2 regions of the Paenibacillus canaveralius genome follow, and region 2 is predicted to be linked to the other one. Evidence: predicted binding sites of a transcription regulator. Region 2 holds the regulator's gene; the other holds the start of a gene.
What was found. Region 2 encodes CtsR, which represses protease genes until heat stress. Its sites were predicted from a motif close to ATGGTCAATAAAGGTCAAACA; they were not measured.
Positions count from the first base shown of each region.

Region 1: a site for CtsR is predicted at 7,370-7,390, ahead of clpP (ATP-dependent Clp endopeptidase proteolytic subunit ClpP). Genes of this name have one in related genera too.

Region 1 covers NZ_JBDFMM010000001.1:292,385-308,463, forward strand. The annotation lists gene trxB (thioredoxin-disulfide reductase) at 1-130, shown strand, start outside; gene ABC395_RS01380 (ROK family glucokinase) at 304-1,251, shown strand; gene rapZ (RNase adapter RapZ) at 1,319-2,206, shown strand; gene ABC395_RS01390 (gluconeogenesis factor YvcK family protein) at 2,219-3,205, shown strand; gene whiA (DNA-binding protein WhiA) at 3,212-4,153, shown strand; gene ABC395_RS01400 (HPr family phosphocarrier protein) at 4,423-4,692, shown strand; gene ABC395_RS01405 (copper amine oxidase N-terminal domain-containing protein) at 4,843-6,600, shown strand; gene clpP (ATP-dependent Clp endopeptidase proteolytic subunit ClpP) at 6,685-7,287, opposite strand; gene ABC395_RS01415 (DedA family protein) at 7,639-8,289, shown strand; tRNA gene ABC395_RS01420 (tRNA-Arg) at 8,361-8,432, opposite strand; gene ABC395_RS01425 (sugar-binding transcriptional regulator) at 8,674-9,702, shown strand; gene gap (type I glyceraldehyde-3-phosphate dehydrogenase) at 9,754-10,758, shown strand; gene ABC395_RS01435 (phosphoglycerate kinase) at 11,168-12,349, shown strand; gene tpiA (triose-phosphate isomerase) at 12,377-13,129, shown strand; gene gpmI (2,3-bisphosphoglycerate-independent phosphoglycerate mutase) at 13,131-14,672, shown strand; gene eno (phosphopyruvate hydratase) at 14,833-16,079, shown strand, end outside.
Region 2 covers NZ_JBDFMM010000001.1:5,380,035-5,396,113, forward strand. The annotation lists gene clpC (ATP-dependent protease ATP-binding subunit ClpC) at 1-2,351, opposite strand, end outside; gene mcsB (protein-arginine kinase McsB) at 2,398-3,426, opposite strand; gene mcsA (protein-arginine kinase activator protein McsA) at 3,514-4,032, opposite strand; gene ABC395_RS24350 (CtsR family transcriptional regulator) at 4,045-4,506, opposite strand; rRNA gene ABC395_RS24355 (23S ribosomal RNA) at 4,818-7,734, opposite strand; tRNA gene ABC395_RS24360 (tRNA-Ala) at 7,987-8,062, opposite strand; tRNA gene ABC395_RS24365 (tRNA-Ile) at 8,148-8,224, opposite strand; rRNA gene rrf (5S ribosomal RNA) at 8,316-8,432, opposite strand; rRNA gene ABC395_RS24375 (16S ribosomal RNA) at 8,579-10,132, opposite strand; gene ABC395_RS24380 (pro-sigmaK processing inhibitor BofA family protein) at 10,404-10,523, opposite strand; gene ABC395_RS24385 (hypothetical protein) at 10,516-10,668, opposite strand; gene ABC395_RS24390 (DUF2508 family protein) at 10,665-10,940, opposite strand; gene recR (recombination mediator RecR) at 11,120-11,716, opposite strand; gene ABC395_RS24400 (YbaB/EbfC family nucleoid-associated protein) at 11,779-12,090, opposite strand; gene dnaX (DNA polymerase III subunit gamma/tau) at 12,124-13,866, opposite strand; gene ABC395_RS24410 (ATP-binding protein) at 13,954-15,402, opposite strand; RNA gene ffs (signal recognition particle sRNA large type) at 15,592-15,856, opposite strand; gene ABC395_RS24420 (hypothetical protein) at 15,951-16,079, opposite strand, start outside.

The DNA.
Region 1 (16,079 bases), 5.1 Mb from region 2:
CTGCGGCGACGTTCAGGATTTGAAATACCGTCAAGCGATTACGGCGGCGGGAAGCGGCTGTATGGCGGCTTTGGACTGCGAGAAGTTCCTTGAAGGCAACATGGTTCACGATTGGAGCAAGTCCCTGTAATACGGATTATTAGACTCATACGAAAAGGCGTGGAACGGCGTATACCCTTCCACGTTTTTTCAATTTGCCGTCCTTGACCTTCCTAGGGGGTTCGCTTATAGTGGGTACAGGAGCAACACCCATAGCGAAAGACTTATGAAATAACTTAACTCTTCACTGAGGTGACATTTAGCATGACACAACGGATTTATGTCGGAGTGGACTTAGGGGGCACCAGCATCAAGGTAGGCCTCTGCGACGAAGAAGGAAAATTGATTCAGACTTACGAAGGTCCTACCGGAACCGAGCACGGTCCCGATTTTGTGCTTGACCGTATTGTCGAGTACGTCCACAGGATCGTAGACGAATCGCCATACGAATGGGAACAAGTTGCGGGGATCGGAGCCGGAATCGCTGGCTTTATGGACATTCCGACAGGTTTTGTGGAATTGTCGCCTAATCTGGGCTGGCGCAATGTCGCAGTCAAGAAGACGCTTGAGGAGAAGCTCGGCAAAACCGTAAAAATAGACAATGACGCCAATGTCGCGGCGCTTGGAGAAGCGTGGGGCGGAGCCGGGCGGGGTATCCCGAACCTGGTCTGTTATACGCTTGGAACGGGCGTGGGCGGCGGCCTTATTATAAACGGAAAAATTTATCAGGGTTTCAACGGGATGGCAGGCGAGCTCGGTCATATGTCCGTTGTTCCCGATATTGAAGCGATTGCCTGCAACTGCGGACAATCCGGATGCCTGGAAACGGTCTCTTCCGCGACGGGTATCGTCAGAATGGCCAACGACGCCAAGGAACGCGGCGACCGTACGAGCCTGGCGCTGATCGAGAAGATCACGGCGAAAGACGTATTCGATGCGGCCAAATCGGGAGACGAGGTAGCCGTGCGCATCGTGAACCGTGCCGCTTACTATATCGGTAAGTCGATGGCGGCGGTAGCGGTAACGGTTAATCCGCAGCGGTTTATTATCGGCGGCGGCGTGTCGAGAGCGGGAGAAATCCTGTTCAACCCGATCCGTGAGACATTCCGCAAGCTGACTCCGGAACGCGCCTATACCGGCGTTGAAATTGTGCCGGCCACGCTGGGCAACGATGCGGGCATCGTAGGAGCGGCAGGCTTAAACCTTCATTAGCAACCAAAGCTTACAATGCGGCTTCCACCCGGAAGGGTACCCTATAACGGATGAGGAAGGTGAACTCATGGAAGAAAGCAAAGCGGCGGCCAAGCTTGTCATTATTACCGGCATGTCCGGTGCAGGAAAAACAATTGCCGTACAAAGTCTCGAGGATCTCGGATTTTTCTGTGTGGACAACTTGCCGCCGGTCTTGATTCCGAAATTCGCGGAATTAATCGAGCAATCCCACGGCAAAATCGGCAAAGTGGCGCTGGTGATCGACCTCCGCGGCCGGGAATTTTTCACGGCGCTGCAGGAATCGCTGCGCTCTATCAAGGAAGATTACACATTGACGTACGAGATTTTATTTCTCGACGCAACGGATTCCACGCTGGTTCAGCGTTACAAAGAAAGCAGACGCCGCCATCCGCTTGCTCCCAACGATGCTCCGCTGGAGGGCATTCTGCTGGAGCGCAAGCTGTTGGAAGAATTAAAGGGCCACGCTTCGCAGGTTATCGATACAAGTGCGCTGAAGCCGGCGCAGCTCAAACAAAAAATCGCTTCCCGCTTCACCAATATGGGTAGCGGCGGCATATCTATAAATGTCATCTCATTCGGCTTTAAATACGGCATCCCGATTGATGCCGATCTTATTTTCGACGTGCGCTTCCTGCCGAATCCGCATTATGTGGAGACGCTTCGCCCGAATACGGGGCAGGACGCGGATGTATATGACTACGTGATGAAGTGGAACGAGACGCAGGAGTTTCTGACGAAACTGCTCGATATGCTTCATTTTCTTGTTCCTCAGTACAAAAAAGAAGGCAAAAGCCAGGTTGTCGTAGGCATCGGTTGTACGGGCGGCAAGCATCGGTCCGTGGCTATTGCCGAGTATTTGGGCAAGGTTATGGGAAACAGCGAGACGGAAATCGTCAGAGTCAATCATCGAGATGCGGAACGCGACCGACCATAAGAGGGTGAAACCATGTCTAAAGTTTACCGCCCTGCCGATATCCCCCGGATAGTCGTCATAGGGGGCGGAACAGGATTGTCCGTCATGCTCCGGGGGTTGAAACAGAAACCGCTGGATATCACGGCTATCGTAACGGTAGCCGACGACGGAGGCAGCTCCGGCATTTTGCGCTCCGAGCTGCAAATCCCTCCGCCGGGCGACATCCGCAATGTGCTTACGGCACTGGCGGATGTGGAGCCGCTGCTTTCCGAGATGCTGCAGTACCGGTTTCCGGCCGGAACCGGACTCGCGGGCCACAGCCTCGGAAACCTGATTCTCGCGGCGATGAAGGACATCACCGGTGATTTCGTCACCGGTATCCGTGAGATGAGCCGCGTGTTCGCGGTACGCGGCCGTGTGCTGCCTGCCTCCAGGCAGGAGCTGTATTTGCGGGCGCTGATGGAGGACGGCACGATCGTGGAAGGGGAGTCGAAGATTCCCCAAGCCGGAGGACGCATCAAGCGGGTTATGCTGGAGCCGGCGGACATCGAGCCGCTGGAGGAAGCGGTCGAGGCTATCCGCGATGCGGATGCCATCCTGTGCGGACCCGGAAGCCTGTACACGAGTATCCTTCCTAATCTGCTCGTGCCGGGAATAGCGGAGGAGATTCTCAAATCCGATGCGGTCAAAATGTTCATTTGTAACGTGATGACCCAACCGGGCGAGACGGACGATTACTCCGTCGGAGATCATCTGACGGCCATTCATAACCATATAGGCCATCATTTGTTTGATTATGTCATCGTAAACAACGGGGAGATTCCTCCCCAGGTACAGAATAAATATGCCGAGAAAGGCGCCAAAGCCGTCCATCTGGACCTCGATGAGGTGACGAAGCGCGGATACCGCGTCATCGCCGACAAGCTGGTGCTTTTCCGGACCTATCTGCGCCATGATGCGGATAAATTAAGCGAGCATATCTATCAGATCGTGGAGAGCTGGATGCTCAGGAAGAGGTGAGTCCCCATGTCTTTTGCGGCGCAAACGAAGAAGGAATTGACCCTAATCGAAGCGGAGGATTGCTGCGAGAAAGCCGAATTATCGGCTCTTATCCGCATGAACGGTTCCGTCCAGCTGACGAATCAGCGCGTCGTTCTTGATATTTCAACGGAAAACGCCGCTATTGCCAGGAGGATTTACTCTTTGCTTAAAAAGCGGTATGAGCTTCATACCGAGCTGCTCGTCCGTAAGAAAATGCGTCTTAAGAAGAATAATGTCTATATCGTCCGCGTGCCGAACCAGGTACAAGAGCTGCTTTCCGACCTTTACATCGTGTCGGAAGGCTTTCAATTTACTCCGGGCATAGATAAAGGCATCGTAAAAACAAACTGCTGCCGGCGGGCCTACCTTCGGGGGGCTTTTCTTGCGGGAGGCTCCGTCAATAATCCGGAGGGTTCTTCGTATCATCTCGAAATTGCCTCCATGTATGAAGAACACTGTCAGGCGCTTTGTCAGCTGGCCAACCGATTCGATTTGAACGCGAGATGCATTGAGCGCAAGAAAGGGTTCGTGTTCTACATCAAGGAAGGCGAGCGGATTATTGAATTTCTCAGCATTATTGGCGCACACCAGGCCCTGTTGCGTTTCGAGGATGTCCGGATCATGAAGGATATGCGAAATTCGGTAAACCGTATCGTAAACTGCGAAACGGCGAATCTTAATAAAACGATCGGAGCGGCTGTCCGTCAGATCGATAACATCCGTCTTATCGAACGGGAAGTCGGCTTGGACAGCCTTCCGGAAAAACTCCGTGAAGTCGCGGAGATCCGTATGAAGCACCCCGACTTGAACCTCAAAGAGGTCGGAGACATGCTGAAGGGAAGCGTCAGCAAGTCGGGTGTCAATCATCGTCTGCGGAAAATAGACGAACTGGCCGACAAAATTCGCAACGGCGCAGCCATCCGTTAGACCTATACGGGAACTTTTTCCTAGAGTATTTCGACGTAAAATGGTATAATATGAAGCAGATTACGCATTTTACGGCACTCGCGGTTCTTGAACGGACAAGCGCAGCCCGGTGCCAGGTCCCCGTTCGATGAACATCCAACATGAATTGGATAGAAATCATCATGCCTGATGCTTAACCGACATAAGTTACACGTAAGGGGAACCTCCGAGCGATATTGCCGGGGATGCATTATAGACTGCAAATTAAGAACGTAGGGGGAATCCAATCCATGTCGAGACGCCCAGTAGTGGTGAAATTGAAAACCGGCCTTCACGCTAGACCCGCTGCTTTATTTGTTCAGGAAGCCAATAAATTTTCGTCCGAGATTTTTGTAGAGAAGGACGAGAAGAAGGTAAACGCCAAGAGCATTATGGGAATTATGAGCCTCGCGATCAGCACAGGAACTGAAATTTACATAAGTGCAGAAGGTTCGGACGCTGAACAGGCTGTAAACGCTTTAGTCACGCTGGTCAGCAAAGAAGAACTTGAAAATCAGTAAGAACGAAGGCTTCCTGCCAAGGGAGCTTTTTATTTTTGGTCAAACAGAAACCTTTTCCAGCAAAAAACGTCTAAAGATTGGGCGATTTTTCGGGAGAAGGCTTTTTTGTCATGTCGTTTTTTAGAAAAAGGAAGGAAAAGGAGTAGGAGCATGATTCAATGGAAGAAAGAGGTTTCGCTTCTGATGGCGCTGGTGCTGTTCGCAGTTTTCCTGATGCCGATTCAGGCGCGCGCAATCTCGTCCTCATCACAGTTAATTGTTTTGTACCTGGACAACAAGCAGGCGTTCGTCAATGAAGATCAAGTGGAGCTGGAATCGCCGGCCACCATCATCAAGGACAAAACATTCGTTCCGGCTAAATTTATCGGTGACAGTCTGGGGTTCCCCGTTACGTGGGACAATACGGCCAGAACGATCACGATGCAGCCTCCGGGCTATAACATCGTTTTAAGCAGCGATCTGAAGAAAGCCTACATCAACGGCGAGGAAGTACCGTTCGATTCGGTTGCGGCGATCGTAAAGGGCAAGCTGCTCGTCAAACTGACCTGGGTTGCCGATTATATGGGCGCCAAGTATACGTATTACCACGAATCGCGCAAAGTGGAAATCATCTACGTTCCCAAGCCGGAAGGCATTTACGACAACGGAGTGAACAATTCGAATCCCGTTGCCAAGTTTACGACTCACAAAGAGAAATACCGCCTGGGCGAGACCGTCAAGTACATCGACCTCTGCTACGATCCGGATGCGGAAGGCATGGCGAAGTACGAATGGACAGGCAAGCAGGACGCGTTCTTCAAGCCGGGTTCCTATCCGGTAAGCCTTAAAGTCTACGACAAGCACGGACATGTGAGCAAGGTCTTCACTAAAAACGTTATCGTTGAAGATATCCCGTATATATCGGAAGCCGAATATCCGGTTTATCACAATGAGATCGGCAGCTTCTACAAACTGAGCTGGGATACGCTGACTTCCCACTTCTACAACTTGCCGATGCTTCCCAAAGAAACGACCAACGTACCGGGCCGCAAGCTGCTCGTCAGCGATAGCCCCGAAGAATTTACGGAGCCGGGCATCCTGTATCAGGACATGATTAACGGCAAGGGCCGTCTGTATGCGGACCACATCAACGGAACGAAGAACAAAGTAACGTTCGCCATTATGGCAACGAACACGACGGATAAGCCCGTCACGGTCAAAACGACCAACAAAGGCGAAGTATGGCCTTCCGTATATGCGAACCTGATCGGCAGCGAGGCTTCCGTAGACTTCCTGCTGGGCAATACATATAACGAGAAGCTGACCATTCCGCCGCACGATACACTCGTTTACCGCCAGCTTCCGGATTTCTATCCCGGTCAGGGCGTAAATCTGTTCTATGATTTGGAAACTTCGGGAGAAGTGCAGTTTTCTTTCCTGGCGGCCGATGAGCTGTCGAGCACGACACTGTCCGAAAGCAAGCAGCTCGGCTTTACAGGGCATGTAAGGGGCTCATTCGACGTTTCCGAGATTAAGTGGAATATCGACGCCTCTTCCTTCACCAAAGCGTCCAAGCTGGTCATCGGGGATGGGAAAACCGATCCTTTCGTGGACGGCTACGACGTGATGCGTAAGGAAAACGTGAAGAATGGGGGCAACTACGGCGTTGTCTACAAGATTCACGCGGACAAACCGCGCAAGATGGCGATTATGCTGCTGGCCCGCGGCGGTGTTTTCAAAGGGCCGATCAAGATCAACGGAGAGATCCAATCGATCCCGTATTCCGGTGTCATCACCGCTTTTGACGGCATGCAAATTCTCCACCGCACCACAGGGACGGAGAAGTCGCTCGATATCGAGTTTACGCCTCCGGCCGGTTCGGCTTTCCCGATCGATCTGATTTTCTATCCGCTTGCGGATCTGGACTGATCCGTTTTAATTTCGCCCGCACGAAAAAAGAAACCCCGGATTACCGACGAAAGTCGATAGTCCGGGGTTTTTTGGCTGAGAAAATTAAGCTTCCTTGCCGCCTTCGGTTGTCTTCTCGATCACTTTATCGATAAGACCGTAGGCACTTGCTTCGGCCGCGCTCATAAAGTAGTCGCGGTCGGTATCTTTATCGATACGTTCCAGCGGCTGGCCTGTACGCTCCGCGAGAATTTTGTTCAAGTTCTCACGCATTTTGAGAATGCGTCTCGCGCGAATTTCGATATCCGTCGCTTGACCTTCCGCACCGCCGAGCGGCTGGTGAATCATGACTTCGGAGTTCGGCAGGGCGTAACGCTTGCCTTTGGCGCCTGCCGCAAGCAGGAAAGCGCCCATGGAAGCCGCCATCCCTACGCAGATCGTGGAAACGTCGGATTTGATAAACTGCATCGTGTCGTAAATCGCCATTCCAGCTGTGATGGAACCGCCGGGGCTGTTAATGTACAAATGAATATCCTTGTCGGGGTCCTGCGCATCTAGGAACAGCAGTTGGGCGATAATCGCGTTGGCGACCTGATCATTTACCGGGGTACCCAGAAAAATAATACGGTCTTTAAGAAGACGGGAGTAAATATCGTAAGCGCGTTCTCCTCTTGCATCAGGCTCGACAACCATTGGAATAAAACTCATTAATGTTACCTCCTTCGATAATACGCCGCTATAACTGCGTTAATTTTCAGTATCTACAAATATGATAACGAAAAAACGTCAAAAGGTCAAGAAAGGTCAAACTTATTTGGAAAAACCTCTCTCGTTCTTTCCCCTCAAGCGGAACGGGTGAAACATTTCAGGCTCCGCAAGGCTCATGTATCAAGCCGCCCGTAAATCCAGGGATTAAATCCACAAAATGACAGGGGGTCTGGTTCCTGCCACGACCAAAGTCCAGTTTCCAAACTAAACCGGGGACCATTATTAAACTCCTCCTTAAAAGGTATACTGGCTAACAAAGAGAGGAAATTAATTGGAATTAAGGAGCGGACTATGGAGTGGATTAGTGATCTTTTCGCACAATACGGGTATCTGGTGCTCTTCCTGGGCCTCTTCGCAGAATCGGTGGCCCTGCCTTTTCCCGGGGAACTGGCTATGATGATTTCGGGACATATGGTACATGTAAACACGTTTAATATGGCTGGTGTTATGGGCGTTTCATTTGCGGGAGCTTTTGCGGGAACCATCTTTACGTATGTGCTTGGACGGAAGTTGGGGACGCCTTTTTTCGATAAGTACGGCAAGTATGTGCTTCTCAATCCGGAGAGACTTTTGAAAATAAAAAAATGGTTCGATAAGTACGGGGACAAAATTATTCTCGTCAGTTATTTTGTTCCGGGTTTGAGGCATTTTACAGGGTATGTGTCAGGGATTTTGAAAATCCGCCTGAAGACTTTCCTGATATTTAACGGGTTGAGCGGCGTGCTGTGGGTCATTACGTACGTGATGGTAGGTTTCTTGTTCGGTACGAAAATCCAGCAACTGCTGCATGTGATTTCCCAGTACTCGACGGTTGCCATTATTGCGGCCGCTATCGCTTTGACGGGTCTGGTTGTCGTAAAAAGGAACAAGGAAACCGTTTTGGGCTGGCTCCGCGCACGGTATGCGGGAATTCAAAAAATGTTTATGGGCTCGGCGGAATAGCGGTTGAAGCCGCCGGGTGCAACAAAAAAAGCTTCTGTCCGAAGACAGAAGCTTTTTGGTGTAAAGCAGGACGCGCCCGCGAGGAATCGAACCTCGATCTCAGGCTCCGGAGGCCTACGTCATATCCATTGGACCACGGGCGCATGTTTCATTAAGTAACAGCAAAGGTTATTATATGATAGAGGTATAAAAAAAGCAAGTCCTCCGGCTCAGTTTTTTTTCGGACGCCCATTTACAAAAATCAAACTTTGCACACATTGATTCTTTTATGCGAACTGGGGTATAATGGGGATGTGCAAGGCAAGTTTTTTTTGATCCATGTGGGACTTAAAATGCACTCGCGGGACATTTTGGGTCCCAACACGATCAATAGGAGTGTAAGGCATGAGAGATATTCTCGACGTCCAGAAACAGCTCCTGCCGGACTTGCTGGAGGTTCTGAACAAGCGTTACACCGTTCTGCAGCATATTTTCCTGCTCGGAAGCGTGGGCCGCAGAACCCTGGCCGGCGCTCTCGATATGACGGAGCGGGTTTTGCGCAGCGAAGTGGAGTTTCTGAAAGGCCAAGGCCTGATTGAAACGGAAACATCGGGCATGCGCATCAGCGAATCGGGCAGGGAACTGCTGGAGAAGCTTCAGCCGCTTATCAAGGAGATGCTCGGACTCAACGAGCTGGAGAAGCGGATTCGCGACCATTTCCGCCTGGAGCAGGTCGTAGTCGTGCCCGGCGATTCGGATTCTTCGCTGTTTGCGAAGAAGGAGCTGGGCCGGGCGGCCGCGCTGATGCTGCGCAAGCACGTCACGAAGCATGACGTGATCGCGGTTACCGGCGGCTCCACAATGGCCGAAGTGGCGGAGCACCTGTCCACGACGAGCGCCCTCAAGGGCAGCCTGTTCGTTCCGGCCCGCGGAGGGCTCGGCGAAAGCGTGGAGCTGCAGGCGAACATGATCGCCTCCAAGATGGCGAAAAAGACCGGCGGGCAGTACCGCCTCCTGCATGTTCCGGATCATCTCCGCGAAGAGGCTTACCAGTCTTTGATCCAGGAACCGAACATCCAGGAGATGATGGACGTGGTCCGCAGCAGCCGCATCGTCATTCACGGCATTGGAGATGCTATCGTCATGGCGCAGAGGCGCAAGGTAGACTCCGAGACGATAGACAGCCTGCGCGGCGAAGGGGCGTTGGCCGAAGCGTTCGGCTACTATTTTAACCCCGAGGGCAAGGTTGTCCATAAGATGCCGACCGTAGGGCTTCGGCTGGAAGATATCCAGCACTGCGAAGTCGTGATCGGCGTAGCCGGCGGCAAAAGCAAAGGCGCGGCTGTAGCTTCGGTTTTAAAATACGGCCAGGAGGATATCCTGGTGACGGACGAAGCGGCAGCCGTGGAGATGTTAAAGTACACGTTATCTTGACGGGCCACAGGCGCGTCTTGAAATATAAACTTTCTACTGGGAGGAATTACAATGGTAAAAGTGGGTATTAACGGTTTCGGTCGTATCGGACGTAACGTATTCCGCGCCGCTCTGAACAACACTGAAGTGGAAATCGTAGCAATCAACGATCTGACGGACGTAAGCACGCTTGCGCACCTGCTCAAGTATGACACGACTCACGGCAGACTTAACGCTACGGTTGAAGCCGGCGAAGGCGAGATTAAAGTTAACGGCAAATCCATCAAGGTATTTGCAGAGCGCGACCCTGGAAACCTTCCTTGGGCTGAATACGGCGTTGAAATCGTCGTTGAATCCACTGGTATCTTCACAGACAAAGCGAAAGCTGAGTCTCACCTGAAAGGCGGAGCAAAGAAAGTTATCATTTCCGCACCGGCTACGAACGAAGATATCACAGTTGTTATGGGCGTTAACGAAGAGAAATACGATCCTTCCGCTCATACGGTCATCTCCAACGCTTCTTGTACGACTAACTGTCTTGCTCCTTTCGCTAAAGTATTGGACGAGAAGTTCGGTATCGTAAAAGGCATGATGACGACTGTTCACTCCTATACGAACGACCAGCAAGTGCTTGACCTGCCTCATAAGGATCTTCGCCGCGCTCGTGCGGCAGCCGAGAACATCATTCCTTCCACTACGGGTGCAGCTAAAGCCGTTTCCCTGGTTCTGCCGCAGCTTAAAGGCAAACTGAACGGTATGGCTATGCGCGTTCCGACTCCAAACGTTTCCGTAACGGATCTGGTTGTCGAGCTGAACGCCAACGTAACCGTTGATGACGTGAACAATGCTCTTAAAGAAGCTGCCGACGGCCCGCTTAAAGGCATCTTGAACTACTCCGACGAGCCGCTTGTATCGAGCGACTACAACGGTGACCCTGCTTCCTCCACAATCGACTCTCTGTCGACTATGGTAGTAGGCGACAACATGGTGAAAGTCGTTTCCTGGTACGATAACGAGTGGGGCTACTCCAACCGTGTCGTTGACCTGGCCGCTTTCATCGCTAAAAAAGGTCTGTAATCCTTAAATAAGCCATGCAAGAAGAGGAGAAGAAATTCTCCTCTTCCCATTGCTTATCGGGGCATGAATATTACATATAGGAAGCCCCAGGGGATATCCGAAGCTTTCCTCAGGAAAGCCTGGCCCCAAAGGTCTTGCGAAGAAGGTTTTCCTGAACGAAAGCTTTTCCGTTTCGACCGCCGGTTTTTGCCGGTGTGCCTCATATGCGGTTCCGGTTGTCCATTCGGAGAGCCCGGGTCCGCTGCACGCTTGCCGTCCTTCCCTTAAAGGGAAAGGATAGGCTTTAGTTTACGACGACAGTTCTACTGGAAGATCAGCCAATGCTTACGACGCCAGCTTTCCCTTCGGAAAGCTCAGTTAATGCTTACGATGCCAGCTTTCCTTCGGAAAGCTTTGAGGAGGATATTTCATGAACAAGAAAAGTGTTCGCGATGTAGAAGTTAACGGTAAACGCGTGTTTGTACGCGTCGATTTCAACGTGCCGCTCGAAAACGGCCAAATTACGGACGATACACGTATTCGTGAAACACTGCCGACGATCAAGTTCCTGATCGATAAAGGCGCTAAAGTTATCCTTGCGAGCCATCTGGGCCGCCCGAAAGGCCAAGTCAACGAAGACCTGCGTCTGACGCCGGTAGCGGCTCGCCTGTCCGAGCTTCTCGGCAAGCCTGTAGCGAAAGCGGACGAGGCTGTCGGCGAAGCGGTTCAAGCGAAAGTAAACGAGCTGAAAGACGGCGACGTGCTGCTTCTTGAGAACGTCCGCTTCTACCCGGGTGAAGAGAAGAACGATCCGGAGCTGGCTAAACAATTCGCGGCACTGGCCGACCTGTACGTGAACGATGCTTTCGGCGCCGCTCACCGCGCGCATGCTTCCACGGAAGGCATCGCTCATCAGCTTCCGGCGGTTTCCGGTCTCTTGATGGAGAAAGAGCTGGACGTGCTGGGCAAAGCGCTTAACAATCCGGAGCGTCCATTTACCGCGATTGTCGGCGGATCCAAAGTTAAAGACAAAATCGATGTTATCAATAAAATGCTTGAAATTGCCGACAACATCCTTATCGGCGGCGGCCTTTCCTACACCTTCTTTAAAGCACAAGGCCATGAAATCGGACAATCTCTCGTAGACAACGAGAAACTTGATCTGGCACTCGGCTTCATCGAAAAGGCGAAAAAACTCGGCAAGAACTTCCTTCTGCCGGTAGATATCGTCATTTCGGATGACTTCAGCGCGAATGCCAACACCAACATCGTCGGAATCGATTCCATTCCGGCCGATTGGGAAGGCATCGACATCGGTCCGAAAACACGTGAACTTTACGCCGACGTTATCAAGAACTCCAAGCTTGTCGTCTGGAACGGACCTATGGGCGTGTTCGAAATCGAGCCGTTCTCCCACGGTACGCGTGCGGTAGCCCAGGCTTGTGCCGACACATCCGCTTACACCGTCATCGGCGGCGGCGACTCCGCGGCGGCAGCCGAGAAGTTCCACCTCGCCGACAAGATGGACCATATCTCCACAGGCGGCGGTGCTTCCCTGGAGTTCATGGAAGGCAAAGTTCTGCCCGGCGTAGTCGCTCTTAACGACAAGTAAGAGATACAGAGAGGAGTTTTGAAGATCATGAGAAAACCCGTTATCGCAGGTAACTGGAAAATGTTCAAAACCGTTTCCGAAGCGGCAAGCTTCGTGAATGATATAAAAGGCAAGGCGGAAGTGGCAGGGGTAGAGAGCGTAATTTGCGCTCCTTACACTAATCTTCCGGCGCTTGTCGAAGCTGTGAAAGGCACGTCGATCGGAATCGGCGCTCAGAACTTTCACTGGGAAGAAAACGGCGCATACACCGGCGAAATTTCCGGCGCTATGCTCAAAGATCTCGGCGTCACGTATGTGATTATCGGTCACTCCGAGCGCAGAGCTTATTTTAACGAAACCGACGAAACGGTTAACAAAAAAGTTCTCGCTTCTTTCAACTACGGTCTGACGCCGATCGTTTGCGTAGGCGAGAAGCTCGAAGAGCGCGAAGCGGGACAAACGAAAGAAGTCTGCCGCGTACAGACGGAAGCGGCTTTCAAAGGCCTCAGCGCCGATCAGGCGAAACAAGTCATCGTGGCCTATGAGCCGATCTGGGCTATCGGTACGGGCAAATCTTCCACGGCTGAAGACGCCAACGAAGTTATTGCTTACATCCGCGAGCTGATCGCTTCTCTGTACGATTCCTCCGTAGCCGATGCGGTCCGCATTCAATACGGCGGCAGCGTAAAACCGGGTAACATCGCCGAGTACATGGCTCAGCCTGATATCGACGGAGCTCTTGTGGGCGGCGCCAGCCTGGAGCCGGCTTCTTACATCCAACTCGTTGAGGGGGCGAAGTAAGATGGCGACTAAACCGGTAGCGCTGATTATTCTGGACGGCTTCGGACTTCGTGGCGAGGTTCACGGCAACGCCGTGGCTCAAGCCAAGAAACCGAACTACGACCGCTATTGGAACCAGTTCCCTCATACGACGCTGACTGCCTGCGGCGAAGCCGTAGGTTTGCCGGAAGGCCAAATGGGTAATTCTGAAGTGGGGCACCTGAACATCGGTGCCGGCCGTGTGGTTTACCAGGATCTGACTCGTATTTCCAAGTCGATCCGGGACGGTGAGTTTTTCGACAACAATACGCTGATCGGCGCCGTACGTCATGCGAAGCAGAACAACAAGAAGCTGCATCTGTACGGGCTGCTTTCCGACGGGGGCGTACACAGCCACATCGCGCACTTGTTCGCGCTGCTTGAGCTGGCGAAGAAAGAAGATCTGCAGGAAGTTTACATCCATGCTTTTCTGGACGGACGCGATGTAGCGCCCGATTCCGCGAAGAACTACATGGAGCAACTCCAGGCCAAGATCGCCGAAATCGGCGTCGGCAAAGTGGCGACGGTGCAAGGCCGCTACTATGCGATGGACCGGGACAAGCGTTGGGAGCGGACCGAGAAATCTTACCGTGCGATGGTGTACGGAGACGGCCCGCACTACACGGACCCGGTCAAAGCGATCACCGAATCGTACGAGAAGTCCGTATTCGACGAATTCGTGATGCCGACTGTGATCACGGATGAGAACGACAAGCCGGTGGGACTCGTTGAATCCGGCGATGCGGTTATTTTCTTCAACTTCCGTCCGGACCGTGCGATTCAATTGTCGCAGGTATTTACGAATAAAGATTTCCGTGGTTTTGACCGCGGCGAGCTTTACCCGAAAGATCTGTACTACGTCTGTCTGACGCTGTTCAGTGAAACGGTCGAAGGCTACGTCGCGTATAAACCGAAAGATCTCGATAACACGCTTGGCGAGGTTCTGGCTCAGCATAACAAGAGACAGCTTCGTATCGCCGAGACCGAGAAGTACCCGCACGTTACCTTCTTCTTTAGTGGCGGCCGTGACGTGGAACTGCCGGGCGAAACCCGTATTCTCATTCCGTCGCCGAAAGTCGCCACATACGACCTGAAACCGGAAATGAGCGCTTACGAGGTTGCGGCCGCAGCGGTGAAGGAAGTCAATGAGGACAAGCAGGACGTCATCATTCTGAACTTCGCCAACCCGGATATGGTAGGCCACTCCGGCATGCTGGAGCCGACTATCAAAGCCGTTGAAGCCACGGACGAGTGCCTGGGCCAAGTCGTTGAAGCCATTCTCGCCAAGGGCGGAGTTGTCTGCATTACGGCCGACCACGGCAACGCGGACCTCGTCCTGGACGATGCCGAACGTCCGTTCACCGCTCATACGACGAACCCGGTGCCGTTTATTGTTACATCGAACGACGTCACTCTGCGCGAAGGCGGCGTTCTGGCCGACATCGCTCCGACGCTGCTGCACCTTCTGAAGCTGCCTCAGCCGCCGGAAATGACAGGTCTTTCGATCATCGAAGAGAAGAAATAAGTAACCCTCCCGCTTTTTGATTAAGACAGCAAGTTTTCGGGAACCATTCCTTGGAATACAGCATCTTATTTTGATCGGTAAGGTGCGCCGCTGCCCTTTAAGGGAATGAGTTCCCGAAGTTTTTCATACACATAACCTTGTTAAGGAGTGTTCAAACACAATGACTATCATTTCCGACGTTTATGCTCGCGAAGTACTTGACTCCCGCGGCAATCCGACTGTTGAAGTTGAAGTATATCTTGAATCCGGCGTTGTAGGCCGCGCAATCGTACCTTCCGGTGCCTCCACAGGCGCTCATGAAGCTGTCGAGCTTCGCGATGGCGACAAAAGCCGTTACCTGGGTAAAGGTGTACTGAAAGCCGTTGACAACGTCAACTCGATCATCGCGCCTGAAATCATCGGTCTGAACTCCTTGGATCAAGTGTCCATCGACAAGAAAATGATCGAACTGGACGGCACGCATAACAAAGGCAAGCTGGGCGCCAACGCGATCCTCGCGGTATCCATGGCGGTTGCCCGCGCTGCAGCTGAAGCGATGGAACTGCCTCTCTACGTTTATCTGGGCGGATTCAACGCCAAAACTCTTCCGGTTCCAATGATGAACATCATCAACGGCGGCGAGCATGCCGACAACAACGTTGACGTTCAAGAATTCATGGTACTTCCGGTAGGAGCTCCAACATTCAAAGAAGCTCTCCGCATGGGCGCAGAGATTTTCCATAACCTTAAATCCGTACTTAAAGATAAAGGCCTGAACACGGCTGTCGGCGACGAAGGCGGTTTTGCACCGAACCTGAGCTCCAACGAAGAAGCGATCCAAACGATCATCACCGCTATCGAGCGCGCCGGTTACAAGCCTGGCGTTGACGTATTCCTGGGTATGGACGTTGCTTCCACCGAGTTCTTCAAGAACGGCAAATACGAGCTCGAAGGCGAAGGCAAATCCTTCACGCCGGCTGAATTCGTTGACCTGCTTGCTTCTTGGGTAGACAAATACCCGATCCTGACCATCGAAGACGGCTGTTCCGAAGACGATTGGGAAGGTTGGAAATTGCTGACCGACAAACTGGGCGGTAAAGTTCAACTCGTCGGCGACGACCTGTTCGTAACGAACACCGAGCGTCTGTCCAAAGGCATCAACGAGAACATCGGTAACTCCATCCTGATTAAAGTAAACCAAATCGGTACGCTGACCGAAACATTCGACGCGATCGAAATGGCAAAACGCGCAGGCTACACGGCTGTTATCTCCCACCGTTCCGGCGAGAGCGAAGACAGCACGATTGCCGACATCTCCGTGGCAACCAATGCAGGACAAATCAAAACAGGCGCACCGTCCCGTACGGACCGCGTAGCGAAATACAACCAGCTGCTTCGCATCGAAGATCAACTGGAAGGCGTTGCTCA
Region 2 (16,079 bases):
TTGAGGAGTTCCTCGGAGAGTCGGTCCTCAATGTGTTTCTGGATCGCCCTGCGAAGCGGTCTTGCTCCGTAGCTCGGATCAAAGCCTTCCTTCGCCAAGAAGTTCTTTGCGTTATCGGTGAGGATAAAGTCAACTTCCTGTTCTTTCAGACGTCTGCGGAGCTCATCGGCCATCAGGCTGACAATTTCAGCAATGTGCTTCTCGTCGAGAGAGTGGAAGACGATAATCTCGTCGATCCGGTTCAGGAACTCGGGACGGAAGCTTTTCTTCAGCTCGTTCATTACTTTGTCCTTCATGTTGTTGTAATCTTTACCGGAATCTTGGACAGCCGTAAAGCCGAGAGTCGAATTTTTCTTGATCGTATCGGCGCCCACATTGGACGTCATAATGATCAAAGTGTTGCGGAAGTCAACGGTACGGCCCTTGGAGTCGGTCAGGCGTCCGTCTTCCAGTACTTGCAGAAGGATATTGAACACTTCCGGATGTGCTTTCTCGATTTCATCGAGCAGGACAACGGAATAAGGCTTGCGGCGTACTTTTTCGGTCAATTGGCCGCCTTCTTCGTAGCCTACATATCCCGGAGGCGCTCCTACGAGACGGGACGTCGAGTGTTTCTCCATGTATTCGGACATATCAATGCGGATAACGGCATTTTCGTCTCCGAACAGGGATTCCGCCAAAGCGCGGGCAAGCTCGGTTTTACCTACACCGGTCGGACCCAGGAAGATAAAGGAGCCCATCGGACGCTTCGGATCCTTCAGACCGGCTCTTGCACGGCGGATTGCGCGGCTGACCGCTTTAACCGCTTCTTCCTGACCGATTACGCGGTTATGAAGAATATCTTCCATTTTAAGAAGACGCTCGGTTTCCTCTTCGGCCAATTTACGAACCGGAATCCCGGTCCAGCTCGCTACAACTTGGGCGATGTCGTCCGGAGTAACCTCCGTATCCATACGTCCCTGCTTTTCTTTCCAATCGTTCTTCGTGCTGTCGAGTTCTTCGCGCAGCTTCTGCTCCGTATCACGCAGAGAAGCGGCTTTCTCGAACTCTTGGCTTTGAACAGCCGCGTCTTTCTCTTTGCGGATGTTTTCGAGCTTCTGTTCCAGCTCTTTCAAGCTAGGCGGTACCGTGTAAGAGTGAAGCCTTACTTTCGAACTCGCTTCATCGATTAAGTCGATCGCTTTATCAGGCAGGAAACGGTCAGGAATATACCGGTCTGACAGCTTGACGGCTTCCTCGATAGCTTCATCGGTAATTTTCACCCGGTGATGCGCTTCGTAGCGGTCACGCAGTCCGTGAAGGATCTGGATCGCTTCTTCCGGAGTCGGCTGATCTACCGTAATCGGCTGGAAGCGGCGCTCCAGAGCGGCATCCTTCTCGATATATTTGCGATATTCATCCAACGTAGTGGCCCCGATGCACTGCAGTTCGCCGCGAGCCAAGGCCGGCTTCAGAATGTTGGAAGCATCGATCGCGCCCTCTGCACCGCCTGCACCGATCAAAGTATGCAGCTCATCAATGAAGAGAATGATGTTCCCCGCCTGGCGGATTTCATCCATAATTTTCTTCAGTCGGTCTTCAAATTCACCACGGTATTTGGTGCCTGCCACGACGGAACCCATATCGAGTGTCATGACACGCTTATCTTTTAACGTTTCCGGAATTTCATTGTTAATGATCTTTTGAGCAAGGCCCTCGGCAATGGCCGTTTTACCTACACCAGGCTCCCCGATCAGAACCGGGTTGTTTTTGGTACGGCGGCTGAGAACCTGAATAACACGCTCGATTTCTTTGGAACGTCCGATAACCGGATCCAGGTTGCCTTCCTTGGCGATAGCCGTCAGGTCTCTCGCAAGACTGTCCAGCGTAGGCGTGTTGACGTTGTTGCCGCTGCCGTGATTGCTCGAAACAACTTCGCTGCTTCCGAGAAGCTGCAGAACTTGCTGGCGGGCTTTGTTTAACGAAATACCCAGGTTGTTCAGCACACGTGCCGCAACCCCTTCGCCTTCACGGATCAGACCGAGCAGGATATGCTCCGTACCTACGTATGTGTGGCCAAGCTTTCTGGCTTCGTCCATCGAAAGTTCAATGACCTTTTTGGCACGCGGTGTGTAAGCGATATTGGAGGGCTGCTCTTGTCCGCGGCCGATTAAAGATTCGACCTCATCCTGAATTTTTTCAAGTCCGAGTCCGAGAGCCACCAGCGCTTTAGCCGCAATACCTTCGCCTTCGCGAATCAGGCCCAGCAGGATATGCTCCGTACCTATATTGTTGTGACCCAGGCGTACTGCTTCTTCCTGTGCAAGGGAAAGAACTTTCTGTGCACGTTCCGTAAATCTTCCAAACATCATACTTAGCACCTCCATTGTAATTTCGAACGAAAGTCGTATAGTACCATTAAACGTTATGACACGGCTTGAATCTTTCCCGAATGATTTGGGCGCGCCGGATATCCCGGTCGTCCGGTGATAACAGTTCACCTGCTATTTGCTGCAAAAATCCCGGCTGTGTCATTACGAGAAGCTCATTCATGGTGTGTGCGGGAACTTCCCCCACTAAATTAAGATCTATGCCAAGGCGGACATCGGATAGCCGCTGTGCCGCTTCCTTGGAATCGATAATCGAAGCATGAGTCAGAATTCCGTATGACCGCATAACACGGTCAGTTATACGTATTCTGGATTCCTGCATGAGTTGCCTTCTGGCGGCACGCTCGTGTTCGATAATCTGTTTGGCTACACTATATAGATTATCAATGATTTCATCTTCGGACTGGCCGAGCGTAATCTGATTGGAAATCTGAAACAAATTTCCTAACGCTTCACTTCCTTCGCCATATAGGCCCCGGACTGTCAGGCCAACCTGTGAAACCGCGGATAGAATTCGGTTAATTTGCTGGGTCAAAACAAGAGCGGGAAGATGCATCATGACCGAAGCCCGTATACCGGTTCCCACATTCGTGGGACAGCTGGTCAAGTAGCCGCGTCTTTCGTCAAAGCCGTAGTCGAGCTGGGATTCGAAAATATCGTCAATCTGGTTAGCCAAATCCCAGGCCTCTTTAATTTGGAATCCGGGACAAAGGCATTGAATCCGAAGATGGTCCTCTTCATTCACCATTATGCTGATAGATTCGTTGTCGTTAAGGATAACGGCTCCGTTCCGCGATTCGGTTGCCAGATTCGGGCTGATCAGATGCTTCTCTACCAAGATTCTTCGCTCCAGTTCATTCAGTTCCGAGAGCGGCACAAGCGTAAAGTCGCTGATCGTTTTTAAGTCTTCATTGCCCAGAACAGCTGAAACTTTCTCAAGCACTTCGGCGGACTGCTGGTTCGTGGCCAACATCGGAAACGGATAATCCTGCAGATTCCGCGCTATACGAATGCGGCTGCTGATCACGATATCCGAATCGGGACCGTCCCCTTTCATCCATTCGCTTAATGCTTCCTTGACAAAATGTCTCAAAGAGGAACCCTCCTTTTCTCCAAATTCAAAGGTTTGAGGCGGGCGTCGAAGTTAACTGCTGCCGGCTGACTTCTTATCGAGGTCGCGAATACGGTCCCGCAGTTGAGCCGCTTTCTCGAATTCTTCCTGTTCGATGTGCGTCTGGAGTTCTTTCTTGAGTCGCTCTACCTCACGCTTCTGCTCGATCTCTTGTCCGGAGCGTTTCGGCACTTTGCCGACATGCTGCGTATTCCCGTGAACCCGCTTAAAAAGGGGATCCAGCTTATCCTGAAAGCTTTCATAGCAGTGGCTGCAGCCGAAACGTCCCAATTTACTGAATTGTGAATACGTAAGTCCGCAGTGCTCGCATCTTATCGGACGGGCTTTGCTTGAAACCGTTCCGGAAGAAGGATCGAAGTCGAGCAGACCCGAAAGCAGATTATGAATGGAGAAACCTCCCGGCGTACCGGGGATCAGCTCGCCCTTCTCTTTAGCACACGTTTCACAGAAGTGAAACTCTGTCTTCTCACCGTTTACAATTTTCGTAAAATGAAGCGTTGCGGGCCGTTTGCCGCATTCTTGACAAAGCACGTCAACCCCTCCTTATTTGCTCAGTAAGGATATCAGCATCGCCTTCAAAATCCGGGCACGGACTTCATCCCGTAAAGGAAGCTTAAACTGAAGCACATCCCGCGATATTGCGGCTTTGATGATGGCAGCTTCCCTTAGACTGATCAACCGGCCCTCTTCCAGGCGGTAAATCAACCCTTCGGCCGACGCTTGATCTATACTTTCACGAATGGTCGTCATGATGGTGTCCAGCAAGGAGCCGTAGGCGTTTAATTCGATCTTCTGAATCCGGATGTAACCTCCGCCTCCGCGCTTGCTTTCGACCACGTAGCCTTTTTCAAGGGTAAATCGTGTGCTGATGACATAATTAATCTGAGACGGCACACACTGGAATTGATCAGCGAGCTCGTTCCGTTGGATTTCAATGGACCCTTCGGGGCTTTGCTGCAATATGTGCTTTAGATATTGCTCGATAATCTCGGAAACATTACGCATCAATTCAGCCTCCCGTTGTTGAGAAGTAAATTGACTTTGACTTTCTTTGACCTTAACTCAATTATAATCATTTCCATATTACTTTGCAAGTACCTGATAACGAGTTAAGCAGAACTTCCTCTCTTTAGTTTTAACGCTATCCTGAAAAATATGCAAATACAGCAAAAAACCTCTATGAAATAAATTCATAGAGGTTTCTTAGGTTGCTCCCTGAAAACTAGCAGCGAAACGTGCAATCGATCCATCCAAAGATCTTATGGTGCATACGCTGGGTATGCTTCTGATGCGGCATTTACTGTCGTAAGTGCCTCGTGGTCAAGCCCTCGACCGATTAGTATTGGTCAGCTCCACACATTGCTGTGCTTCCACCTCCAACCTATCTACCTCGTCGTCTTCAAGGGGTCTTACATACTGGGAAATCTCATCTTGAGGGGGGCTTCACGCTTAGATGCTTTCAGCGCTTATCCCTTCCGTACATAGCTACCCAGCGATGCCTCTGGCGAGACAACTGGTACACCAGCGGTACGTCCATCCCGGTCCTCTCGTACTAAGGACAGCTCCTCTCAAATTTCCTGCGCCCGCGACAGATAGGGACCGAACTGTCTCACGACGTTCTGAACCCAGCTCGCGTACCGCTTTAATGGGCGAACAGCCCAACCCTTGGGACCTACTTCAGCCCCAGGATGCGATGAGCCGACATCGAGGTGCCAAACCTCCCCGTCGATGTGGACTCTTGGGGGAGATAAGCCTGTTATCCCCAGGGTAGCTTTTATCCGTTGAGCGATGGCCCTTCCATGCGGTACCACCGGATCACTAAGCCCGACTTTCGTCCCTGCTCGACCTGTATGTCTCGCAGTCAAGCTCCCTTATGCCTTTGCACTCTTCGAATGATTTCCAACCATTCTGAGGGAACCTTGGGGCGCCTCCGTTACTCTTTAGGAGGCGACCGCCCCAGTCAAACTGCCCACCTGACACGGTCCCTCTACCGGCTTACGGTAGTAGGTTAGAACTCCGATACGATCAGGGTGGTATCCCAACGGCGCCTCCACCCAAGCTGGCGCTCAGGCTTCAAAGGCTCCCACCTATCCTGTACAGATCGTACCAAAGTCCAATATCAAGCTGCAGTAAAGCTCCATGGGGTCTTTCCGTCTTGTCGCGGGTAACCTGCATCTTCACAGGTATTAAAATTTCACCGGATCTCTCGTTGAGACAGCGCCCAAGTCGTTACGCCATTCGTGCGGGTCAGAATTTACCTGACAAGGAATTTCGCTACCTTAGGACCGTTATAGTTACGGCCGCCGTTTACTGGGGCTTCGGTTCACAGCTTCGGACTAGTCCTAACCGCTCCCCTTAACCTTCCAGCACCGGGCAGGCGTCAGCCCATATACTTCGCCTTGCGGCTTCGCATAGACCTGTGTTTTTGCTAAACAGTCGCTTGGGCCTTTTCACTGCGGCCCCCTCGTGCTATTCACACTACCGGGGCACCCCTTCTCCCGAAGTTACGGGGTCATTTTGCCGAGTTCCTTAACGAGAGTTCTTCCGCGCGCCTTAGAATTCTCTTCTCGCCCACCTGTGTCGGTTTGCGGTACGGGCACCTTCGCCTGGCTAGAAGCTTTTCTCGGCAGTGTGAGATCAAGACCTTCGCTACTGTAATTTTCGCTCCCCATCACAGCCCAGCCTTATGATGTGCGGATTTGCCTACACATCAGCCTCACTGCTTGGACGGACATCCATCAGTCCGCGTCCCTACCCTGCTGCGTCACTCCATTGCTCGTAACGGCTTACGGTGGTACAGGAATTTCAACCTGTTGTCCTTCGACTACGCCTTTCGGCCTCGCCTTAGGTCCCGACTTACCCTGAGCGGACGAACCTTCCTCAGGAACCCTTAGGCTTTCGGCGGATCAGATTCTCACTGATCTTTTCGTTACTCATACCGGCATTCTCACTTCTGTACAGTCCAGCAGTCCTCACGATCTACCTTCACTCCGTACAGAACGCTCCCCTACCCATGCACACAAGGTGCAAGTCATAGCTTCGGTGGTGTGTTTAGCCCCGTTACATTTTCGGCGCAGAGTCACTCGACCAGTGAGCTATTACGCACTCTTTAAATGGTGGCTGCTTCTAAGCCAACATCCTGGTTGTCTGTGCAACTCCACATCCTTTCCCACTTAACACACACTTGGGGACCTTAGCTGATGATCTGGGCTGTTTCCCTCTTGACAATGGATCTTAGCACTCACTGTCTGACTCCCGGGGTAATGTCTGTGGCATTCAGAGTTTGACTGGACTTGGTAACCCTTGGCGGGCCCCGCACCCAATCAGTGCTTTACCTCCACGACACATCCCCCGAGGCTAGCCCTAAAGCTATTTCGGGGAGAACCAGCTATCTCCGAGTTCGATTGGAATTTCTCCGCTACCCCCACCTCATCCCCGAATTTTTCAACATTCGTGGGTTCGGGCCTCCAGTGCGTGTTACCGCACCTTCACCCTGGACAGGGGTAGATCACACGGTTTCGGGTCTACGCCTGCATACTATAGTCGCCCTATTCAGACTCGCTTTCGCTGCGGCTCCGCCTTTTCAGCTTAACCTCGCATGCAAACGTAACTCGCCGGTTCATTCTACAAAAGGCACGCCATCACCCGTTAACGGGCTCTGACTTCTTGTAGGCACACGGTTTCAGGTTCTTTTTCACTCCCCTCCCGGGGTGCTTTTCACCTTTCCCTCACGGTACTGCTTCACTATCGGTCGCTAGGGAGTATTTAGCCTTGGCAGATGGTCCTGCCGGATTCCGACGGGGTTTCACGTGTCCCGCCGTACTCAGGATCCGTCTAGGCATACGTTCACTTTCGGCTACAGGGCTGTTACCTTTTGCAGCGGACCTTTCCAGATCACTTCACCTAATGAACTTTTGCCATGTTGACGTCCTACAACCCCAAGGAGCAAGCTCCCTGGTTTGGGCTAATCCGCGTTCGCTCGCCGCTACTGACGGAATCACTATTGTTTTCTTTTCCTCCAGGTACTTAGATGTTTCAGTTCCCTGGGTGTGCCTCCAATGCAGCTATGTATTCACTGCATGGTAACTGCGCATTACCACAGCTGGGTTCCCCCATTCGGACATCCCCGGATCAAAGCCTGCTTACGGCTCCCCGAGGCATTTCGTCGTTCGCCACGTCCTTCTTCGGCTCCTAGCGCCTAGGCATCCTCCGTGTGCCCTTATTAGCTTGACCAGTCGCTCCGTTATATCCTGACTCGTGCTAGTAAGCTGCGCTTACAAAATCACTTTTCAGCATATAACCTCGCTTTACATCGATCAAAACCAAAAGGTTTGGATGATTCTAGTTACATGTTTCGCTATCTAGTTTTCAAGGATCAACTTACTTCGTTACCGCTCAAAGCGGCAAGAGGTATCTTACCATATCACGCATCTTCAGATCAACCCGTAATTTACTGGAAATTAAGAGGATGTTGAAGACGGTTTTTGGTGGAGCCAAGCGGGATCGAACCGCTGACCTCCTGCTTGCAAGGCAGGCGCTCTCCCAGCTGAGCTATGGCCCCTCATTATATCGCCCACATGGTTATGGGGCCCCCGAAAAGTATTCGGACTCTTCCGCGAAGCTGCGCTTCACTTTTTGGGGTGTTATGGTGGGCCCTAGTGGACTCGAACCACCGACCTCACCCTTATCAGGGGTGCGCTCTAACCAGCTGAGCTAAGGGCCCGTATGTCGTGAGTGTTCACTCACTTTGGTCTTGCATGCCAGCAAGCAACTGCCTGCTCTTTTCGCAAAATAAAAACCCACAAAGTGGGTTCGCTTGGCAACGTCCTACTCTCCCAGGACCCTTCGGTCCAAGTACCATCGGCGCTGGAAGGCTTAACGGTCGTGTTCGGGATGGGTACGCGTGGTTCCCTTCCGCCATCGTCACCAAACGAATTGCGTGGTCTCCGGAGTCGCCAAACTCCAGAAGGTTTGTAGCTTGAAAGGTTCTTGCCCTTTCAAAACTGACAACGAGTGATTGAAGGTTGAAGGCATTGCCTTCTTGACTGGGTCCGTTGCAGGACCCGAGTCTCCATAGAAAGGAGGTGATCCAGCCGCACCTTCCGATACGGCTACCTTGTTACGACTTCACCCCAATCATCTACCCCACCTTCGGCGGCTGGCCCCTTGCGGTTACCTCACCGACTTCGGGTGTTGTAAACTCTCGTGGTGTGACGGGCGGTGTGTACAAGACCCGGGAACGTATTCACCGCGGCATGCTGATCCGCGATTACTAGCAATTCCGACTTCATGCAGGCGAGTTGCAGCCTGCAATCCGAACTGAGACCGGCTTTTCTAGGATTGGCTCCGGATCGCTCCTTCGCTTCCCGTTGTACCGGCCATTGTAGTACGTGTGTAGCCCAGGTCATAAGGGGCATGATGATTTGACGTCATCCCCGCCTTCCTCCGGTTTGTCACCGGCAGTCAACTTAGAGTGCCCAGCTCTACCTGCTGGCAACTAAGTTCAAGGGTTGCGCTCGTTGCGGGACTTAACCCAACATCTCACGACACGAGCTGACGACAACCATGCACCACCTGTCACCTCCGTCCCGAAGGAAAGGCTTATCTCTAAGCCGGTCAGAGGGATGTCAAGACCTGGTAAGGTTCTTCGCGTTGCTTCGAATTAAACCACATACTCCACTGCTTGTGCGGGTCCCCGTCAATTCCTTTGAGTTTCACTCTTGCGAGCGTACTCCCCAGGCGGCATGCTTACTGTGTTAACTTCGGCACCAAGGGTATCGAAACCCCTAACACCTAGCATGCATCGTTTACGGCGTGGACTACCAGGGTATCTAATCCTGTTTGCTCCCCACGCTTTCGCGCCTCAGCGTCAGTTACAGGCCAGAAAGTCGCCTTCGCCACTGGTGTTCCTCCACATCTCTACGCATTTCACCGCTACACGTGGAATTCCACTTTCCTCTCCTGCACTCCAGTCTCCCAGTTTCCGGTGCGAACCGAGGTTGAGCCTCGGGATTAAACACCAGACTTAAAAAACCGCCTGCGCGCGCTTTACGCCCAATAATTCCGGACAACGCTTGCCCCCTACGTATTACCGCGGCTGCTGGCACGTAGTTAGCCGGGGCTTTCTTCTCAGGTACCGTCACCCAAAGAGCAGTTACTCTCCTTGGCGTTCTTCCCTGGCAACAGAGCTTTACGATCCGAAAACCTTCATCACTCACGCGGCGTTGCTCCGTCAGACTTTCGTCCATTGCGGAAGATTCCCTACTGCTGCCTCCCGTAGGAGTCTGGGCCGTGTCTCAGTCCCAGTGTGGCCGTTCACCCTCTCAGGTCGGCTACGCATCGTCGCCTTGGTGAGCCGTTACCTCACCAACTAGCTAATGCGCCGCAGGCCCATCCGTAAGCCACAGATTGCTCCGTGTTTCACAGTCTCTCCATGCGGAGAAACCGGTTATCCGGTCTTAGCTACCGTTTCCGGTAGTTATCCCGATCTTACAGGCAGGTTGCCTACGTGTTACTCACCCGTCCGCCGCTAACCATCGGAGAAGCAAGCTTCTCTTCAAGTCCGCTCGACTTGCATGTATTAGGCACGCCGCCAGCGTTCGTCCTGAGCCAGGATCAAACTCTCCGATAAAGTTGTGCTAGCCGTAAGGCCAGCGGTTTATCTCAAGCTGATTAAGCTCAAAAAATTCGTTGCTGACGAGAATTTCTTCTCATTTATTGTCTCATTACTGAGACGCTTCAATCACTCGTTGTTCAGTTTTCAAAGGACAATCTCGGCTTGTCAGCCTCGTTGTCGGCACCGTGTTTCAGCGGCGACTTAAATAAGATACCACGGCACAAATACGAAGTCAACAATTTTCAAACATACATTTTTAACCAGGTAAACTATATGCCTCATCGGCTTATACCAACGCGACTTTGAGAGCGGATAAAAGCATTAATCCAGGCACGCCTAAAACGGATACGATTCCTACCGTGTAGATGTTAATCGGCAGTTCAAGCCCGGTATATCCGTTAAGCAGTCTGCATACCGTAAAGCAGAAATGCGGCTACTACAACATGCACTCCGATGCTCGAAAAAATCCTGCGGGCGCCCGGTTGGCGAACCAGCATAAACAGCAGGGCTCCGGCCGACAAAGCAAGCATTCCCCATACGGCCATTTTCATCCCCGCACCTCCTCAGTAATATGATACGCGGACGTCACGTTTTGCTTTTTAGCCTGCCTGAGCAGCATTTCATAGCGCTTTTCCGCCGCTTCTACCGCATAGATGGCATAATCGATCTCGTCTTTTTCCAGAGCTTGTTCAAAATGATGCTGCGCCGTTTTCCACTGCGAATGAGCCAATCTGATCTCGGCCAGCAGCTCCCGCTTGTCCTGTTCCTCCGTCTTTTGCGTACCCCGTTGAAACAGAAACGCACTCTTCCTCAGTTCATTCATTGCCTTTTCCCCCTGTACTCATAATCGCCATGAGCCTGTCATCTTTAATATTTATGGAGAAAAAGGACCGGTTTAGAACTTGTCCGGCAACAAAAAAACCGCCCTTACAAGAAGGACGGCCAAGGATATTTGTTTTACGGCTGATCAAGTATGCCTTGCAGACAATGGAGAAAGCCTATCTAGATCTCCCTGCGTCCTTCAAGTGCCTTGGTGAGCGTCACCTCGTCCGCATACTCTAGATCTCCGCCTACCGGCAGACCGTGCGCGATACGGGTCACTTTAAGGCCAAAGCCTTTAACCAGCCTGGAAAGATACATGGCCGTTGCTTCGCCTTCAATGTTTGGATTGGTGGCCAGAATCATCTCTTTGACATGCTCGTCTCCGAGACGTTTCAGCAGTTCGGCAATGTGAATCTGATCCGGGCCAATGCCCTCCATGGGAGAAATGGCGCCGTGCAGCACATGATAGTAGCCGTCGAATTCTCTCGTCCGCTCCATCGCAACCAGATCCTTCGGCTCCTGAACCACGCAGATAACGGACCCGTCGCGGCTTTTGTCCTGACAGATACGGCACGGATCAATATCCGTAATATTGCAGCAGACGGAGCAGTAATGCAGATTGCGCTTGACGTTCACGAGCGCCTTGGCAAAATCAAGCACGTCTTCTTCCTTCATGCGGAGAACGTGAAAAGCCAGACGTCCGGCTGTTTTGGGGCCGACGCCGGGCAAGCGTGTAAATGCGTCGATTAATTTGGAAATCGGTTCTGGATAATGCAACGCGGGGTTTCTCCTTTTTGTGAATAAAGATGGAAAAAAGGCTTCTTACGAAGCCCTTTACCTTAAAACAGTCCGGGAATATTCATTCCGCCCGTAAATTTACCCATGTCCTTGCCGGCCACTTCTTCCGCTTTGTTAAGCGCATCGTTCACGGCAGTCAGAACAAGATCCTGCAGCATTTCGACATCGTCCGGATCGACTGCTTCCGGCTTAATCGCGATTGCCGTCACTTTCTTATGCCCGTTCGCAGTGACCGTAACGACGCCGCCGCCGGCCGTTCCTTCAACTGTTTTGCTGCCGAGTTCCTCTTGAACTTTCAGCATCTGTTCCTGCATTTTCTTCACTTGTTTCATCATTTGGTTCATGTTATTCATATTCCCAACTCCTTCTTCTTAATGGGGCTGACCTTATTCATCTTTAATGCTCACCAGATCTTCGCCAAACAGCTTGATCGCTTCGTCCACCCACGGTTCCTTGTCCGGTTCCGAGTCTTCGGCTTGGAGCGTCATTTCTTCCCTCGCCGGTTCGGAGGCGCCTTCGCGGGCTTCCTTCCATTCTTTCTGCATGACGGTCGCCAGCTTAAGCGTTTCTCCGAGCGCTTCAGAAATCACCTGCTCAATCAGCTGCTTATTGGCCGGTTTCTCCGTCGTGTCACGGTGCATGGCGCTTTTGAAAGCCACCAGCACCGTGTCTCCGTGAATAGCGACGGGCTCTCCGTCCACCAGCCACGCATGAACGGTAATTTTCCGCTCCTTGACCATGGCCAAAATCTGCGTCCACTTGCCGAGCAAGGCACGTGTATGATGGCTCTCGACCGCGCCCGTGAAATCGTCCAGCCGGACCGATGCCCTGCGCACCGCGGCATTAGACGAACGCGGCGCTACCGGAGACCGTGCCGGCTGCTGCGCCCCCGCAGCGGGGACTCCCCCTTGCATCAGCTTGGCAAGCTGCTCTTCCAGCTGCTGAATTCGGCGGGTAAGCTGGGACAGGGCTTCGGGTTCCGGCTCAGCCGCCGCCGAGCGGGTAACGGGGGCGGCTTCCGCCGGACGGCCCCCGCCTCCCGAAGCGATGGCTCCGCACGCTTTCATGACTGCGACTTCCAGGATTGTCTGCGGCTGCACGGAGTACTTCATCTCGCTTTGGTACTGATTCAGCACTTCGATGATCGCGATAAGCTGATCGGTCCCGAAACGGGACGCAACCTGCTCCAGCCTGGCGACATCGAAAACGCGTTCCGTCAGCACGGACGAATCCGGAACGAGGCGGATCATCAGTAGATCGCGGAAATAATGGATCAGGTTCTCCATGCATTTATCCGCACTCTTGCCTTCCTGCATAAACTGATCAATCAGTTCGAGTGCGGCGCCGATGTCCTGCTCTCTCATGCTTCCGACCAGTTTCTCAAACTGCTCCGATGCCAATCCGCCCGTCATGGCAACCACATCGCTCGCGGTGATGGTTCCGACGGCAAAAGAAGATGCCTGATCCAGCAGGCTCAAGGCATCACGCATCCCGCCTTCGGACAGGCGAGCAATATAGTGAAGAGCCTCTTCTTCGATACCGATGTTCTCTTCTCGGCACACGTAGGCAAGCCGCCCGACCTGCTCTTCCATTGACACGCGGCGGAAATCAAACCGCTGACAGCGGGAGATGATGGTAGCGGGTAGCTTGTGAGGTTCCGTCGTAGCCAAAATAAAGATAACGTGAGCCGGCGGCTCCTCCAACGTCTTTAGAAGCGCGTTGAAAGCTTCCGTGGTCAGCATATGGACTTCGTCGATGATATATACTTTGTACCGAACTTCCGTCGGTGCATATTTCACTTTGTCCCGGATGTCGCGAATCTCTTCCACACCGCGATTGGATGCGGCGTCGATTTCCACGACGTCCATAACCGAGCCCTCGGAGATCCGGATGCAGGCTTCACATTCATTGCACGGTTCTTCGGCGGGCCCATGTACACAGTTAACGGCTTTGGCCAAAATCTTGGCCGCGCTCGTCTTCCCTGTACCGCGGGGACCGCTGAATAAATAAGCATGGGTAAATCTTTGTTCACGCAGAGAATTCTGCAGCGTCTGTACGATCGGCTTCTGGCCGACTAACTCCCGGAATGCTTGGGATCGCCAAGTCCGGTATAAAGCGATATGTGTCATAGGTTTACTCTCCAATAATTCGTTCTGAATTATTGAACTCATTATACTATAACCCGGGCGGGAATTAAACTCGGAAAGCGCGGGGAATCAGATGCAGGGGATGCTGACTGTGAAGGTGGTTCCGTAGCCTTTGGACGATACGCGTATGTGACCGCCCATATCATGGATAATCCGCTGGCAGACCGACAGTCCGAGTCCCGTTCCTTCCTCTTTGGTCGTAAAGAACGGATCGAATATTTTATCGATAACATAAACCGGAATACCCGGGCCCGTATCGTGTACTTCGATATTGACAAATCTGCCGTCGGACTCCAGCTTTTCCGCTATCGTGAGAGTTCCTCCGTCGGTCAGCGCTTCGATGCCGTTTTTGCATATATTCAGAAATACCTGCTTCAATAGCTCCTGATCGGCGATAACGGGCGGCAATCCGCAGGATTCTTCGTAATTCATGTGTACTTTATGCAGAATAGCCTCGTTGTTGATGATCGGCAGTATTCCTTTGATGACCGTTGAGACGTCTATTTTCTGCAGCAGAACGTTCTTGGGCTTACCGAGGAGGAGGAATTCGTTAACCAGTTCGTTTACCCGGTTGATCTCATCCAGCATCACATCGATATAGCCCTGCTCTTTGGCCATATCCTTGGATTCGAACGTCTTTTTAAGCACCTGCAAAAATCCCTTGATCGACGTTAACGGATTTCTGATTTCGTGTGCCGTACCCGCCGCAATCTGGCCGATCATGGCCAGGCGGTCGCTGCGCTGAACCTGGGCTTCGAGAGAGCGGAGGTTGGTGACGTCTTTAAAAATAATGTAAGCGCCAACGATTTGATCCTCATTGTCCCTCAGTAAATTGGAATCCAGCAGCAGTTCGTACCGTTCCTGATTGTTCATCCACGATACCGCATGATTCCTCACGATTCTGCCGTCCAGCAGAGTTCTCTCAACGAGGCGGTGTTCCGGCGGAACCGCAGCGAAGATATCTTCTATTCTTTTGAACAGGATGGATTCTTTATGAAAGCCCAGCACCCGGCAGGCCATATCGCTAATATCCACGAGCCGGAATTCGGTATCTATGAGCAGAACTCCCAGATTGACGTCTCTTAAGAAGGTGCCCGAAAAACGCTGGAGCAAATTTTGTTCCGATATCTCCTCCAAGTCATCGAGCAGGAAGAGGTAGTGAGGTTCGCTGTTCACTTCCGCAAACAGCATGCTGCATTTCTGCAGCTGAATAAATCCTTGGCTGTCTTTTACGATCGCGATGGGAACCTTGCCGTCCGCCTTGTCGCGGTCCGTATCAAAATGCCGGCTATAGAAACGGTCCACCGGTTCAGGAAGTTGGATGACCTCCGAAAAAGACGCCGTTCTCATATCCTCCGCGGTATATCCGGTTCGAGTCAAAAATGGTTCGTTCACGTACACCATCTCATTGTGAGCGTTGGCTACAATCAAACAGCCCTTAAACATTTCTTCCAATCTTACTCCCAGCTCAGCTGCGGAAATGAACACCCCTATATGATGAAGGCTGGCATCCAACATTTGTCCTTCCCCCTCTTTATAACAGCTTTAAGCCGAAAGACTGCGAATGTTTACCTATTCTCTCATTTTTAGCATTTTCCTTCTATTGGAAAACAAAAATCGACGAACTGTCATTTTTATGTAGAAAAAGAGAACGCAAAAAAAGCCCTCCGCTGCCGGAAGGCTCGTTTTTTGTAATCTTATATAAGGCCGTGCACCTGTTATTGATAAAGCGATACGAACGTACCTTTATCGTTAGCTCAAGTTAGGCAACCCCTCGGCACATGGGCGGTCCTGCTTACGGCTGCTTCCTTCCGGACCTGACCGGGTTCACTGGTGCTCATTGCGAAGGACCCGACTCTCAACACCACGTGTAAAGGCCAGACCTCACATCGACAGTACCTCTAACAGGGATTCAACCCCGCTACAGCGGATTGCGGGCAACAGGGCACCGCTACCTCCCCGTCTAGCACGGCAAAAATAAGTATAGCCCATTGTGAAGCAAAGTGCAACTCCGGGGAGAAACTTACCAAACAACAGCGTTCAGGCTCTGGAATAAAAGCGCTCTTCTACCGTTTAACGGTAACGATAAACCGGTATCTCGGCAAATGCGTGTGCAAATCCTGCTCGGCCTGTGCCCGGATCGCTGCCGCCTTCTCGGGCGGTGTCCCCGGCCGGACGGAAAGCTTCACGTAACC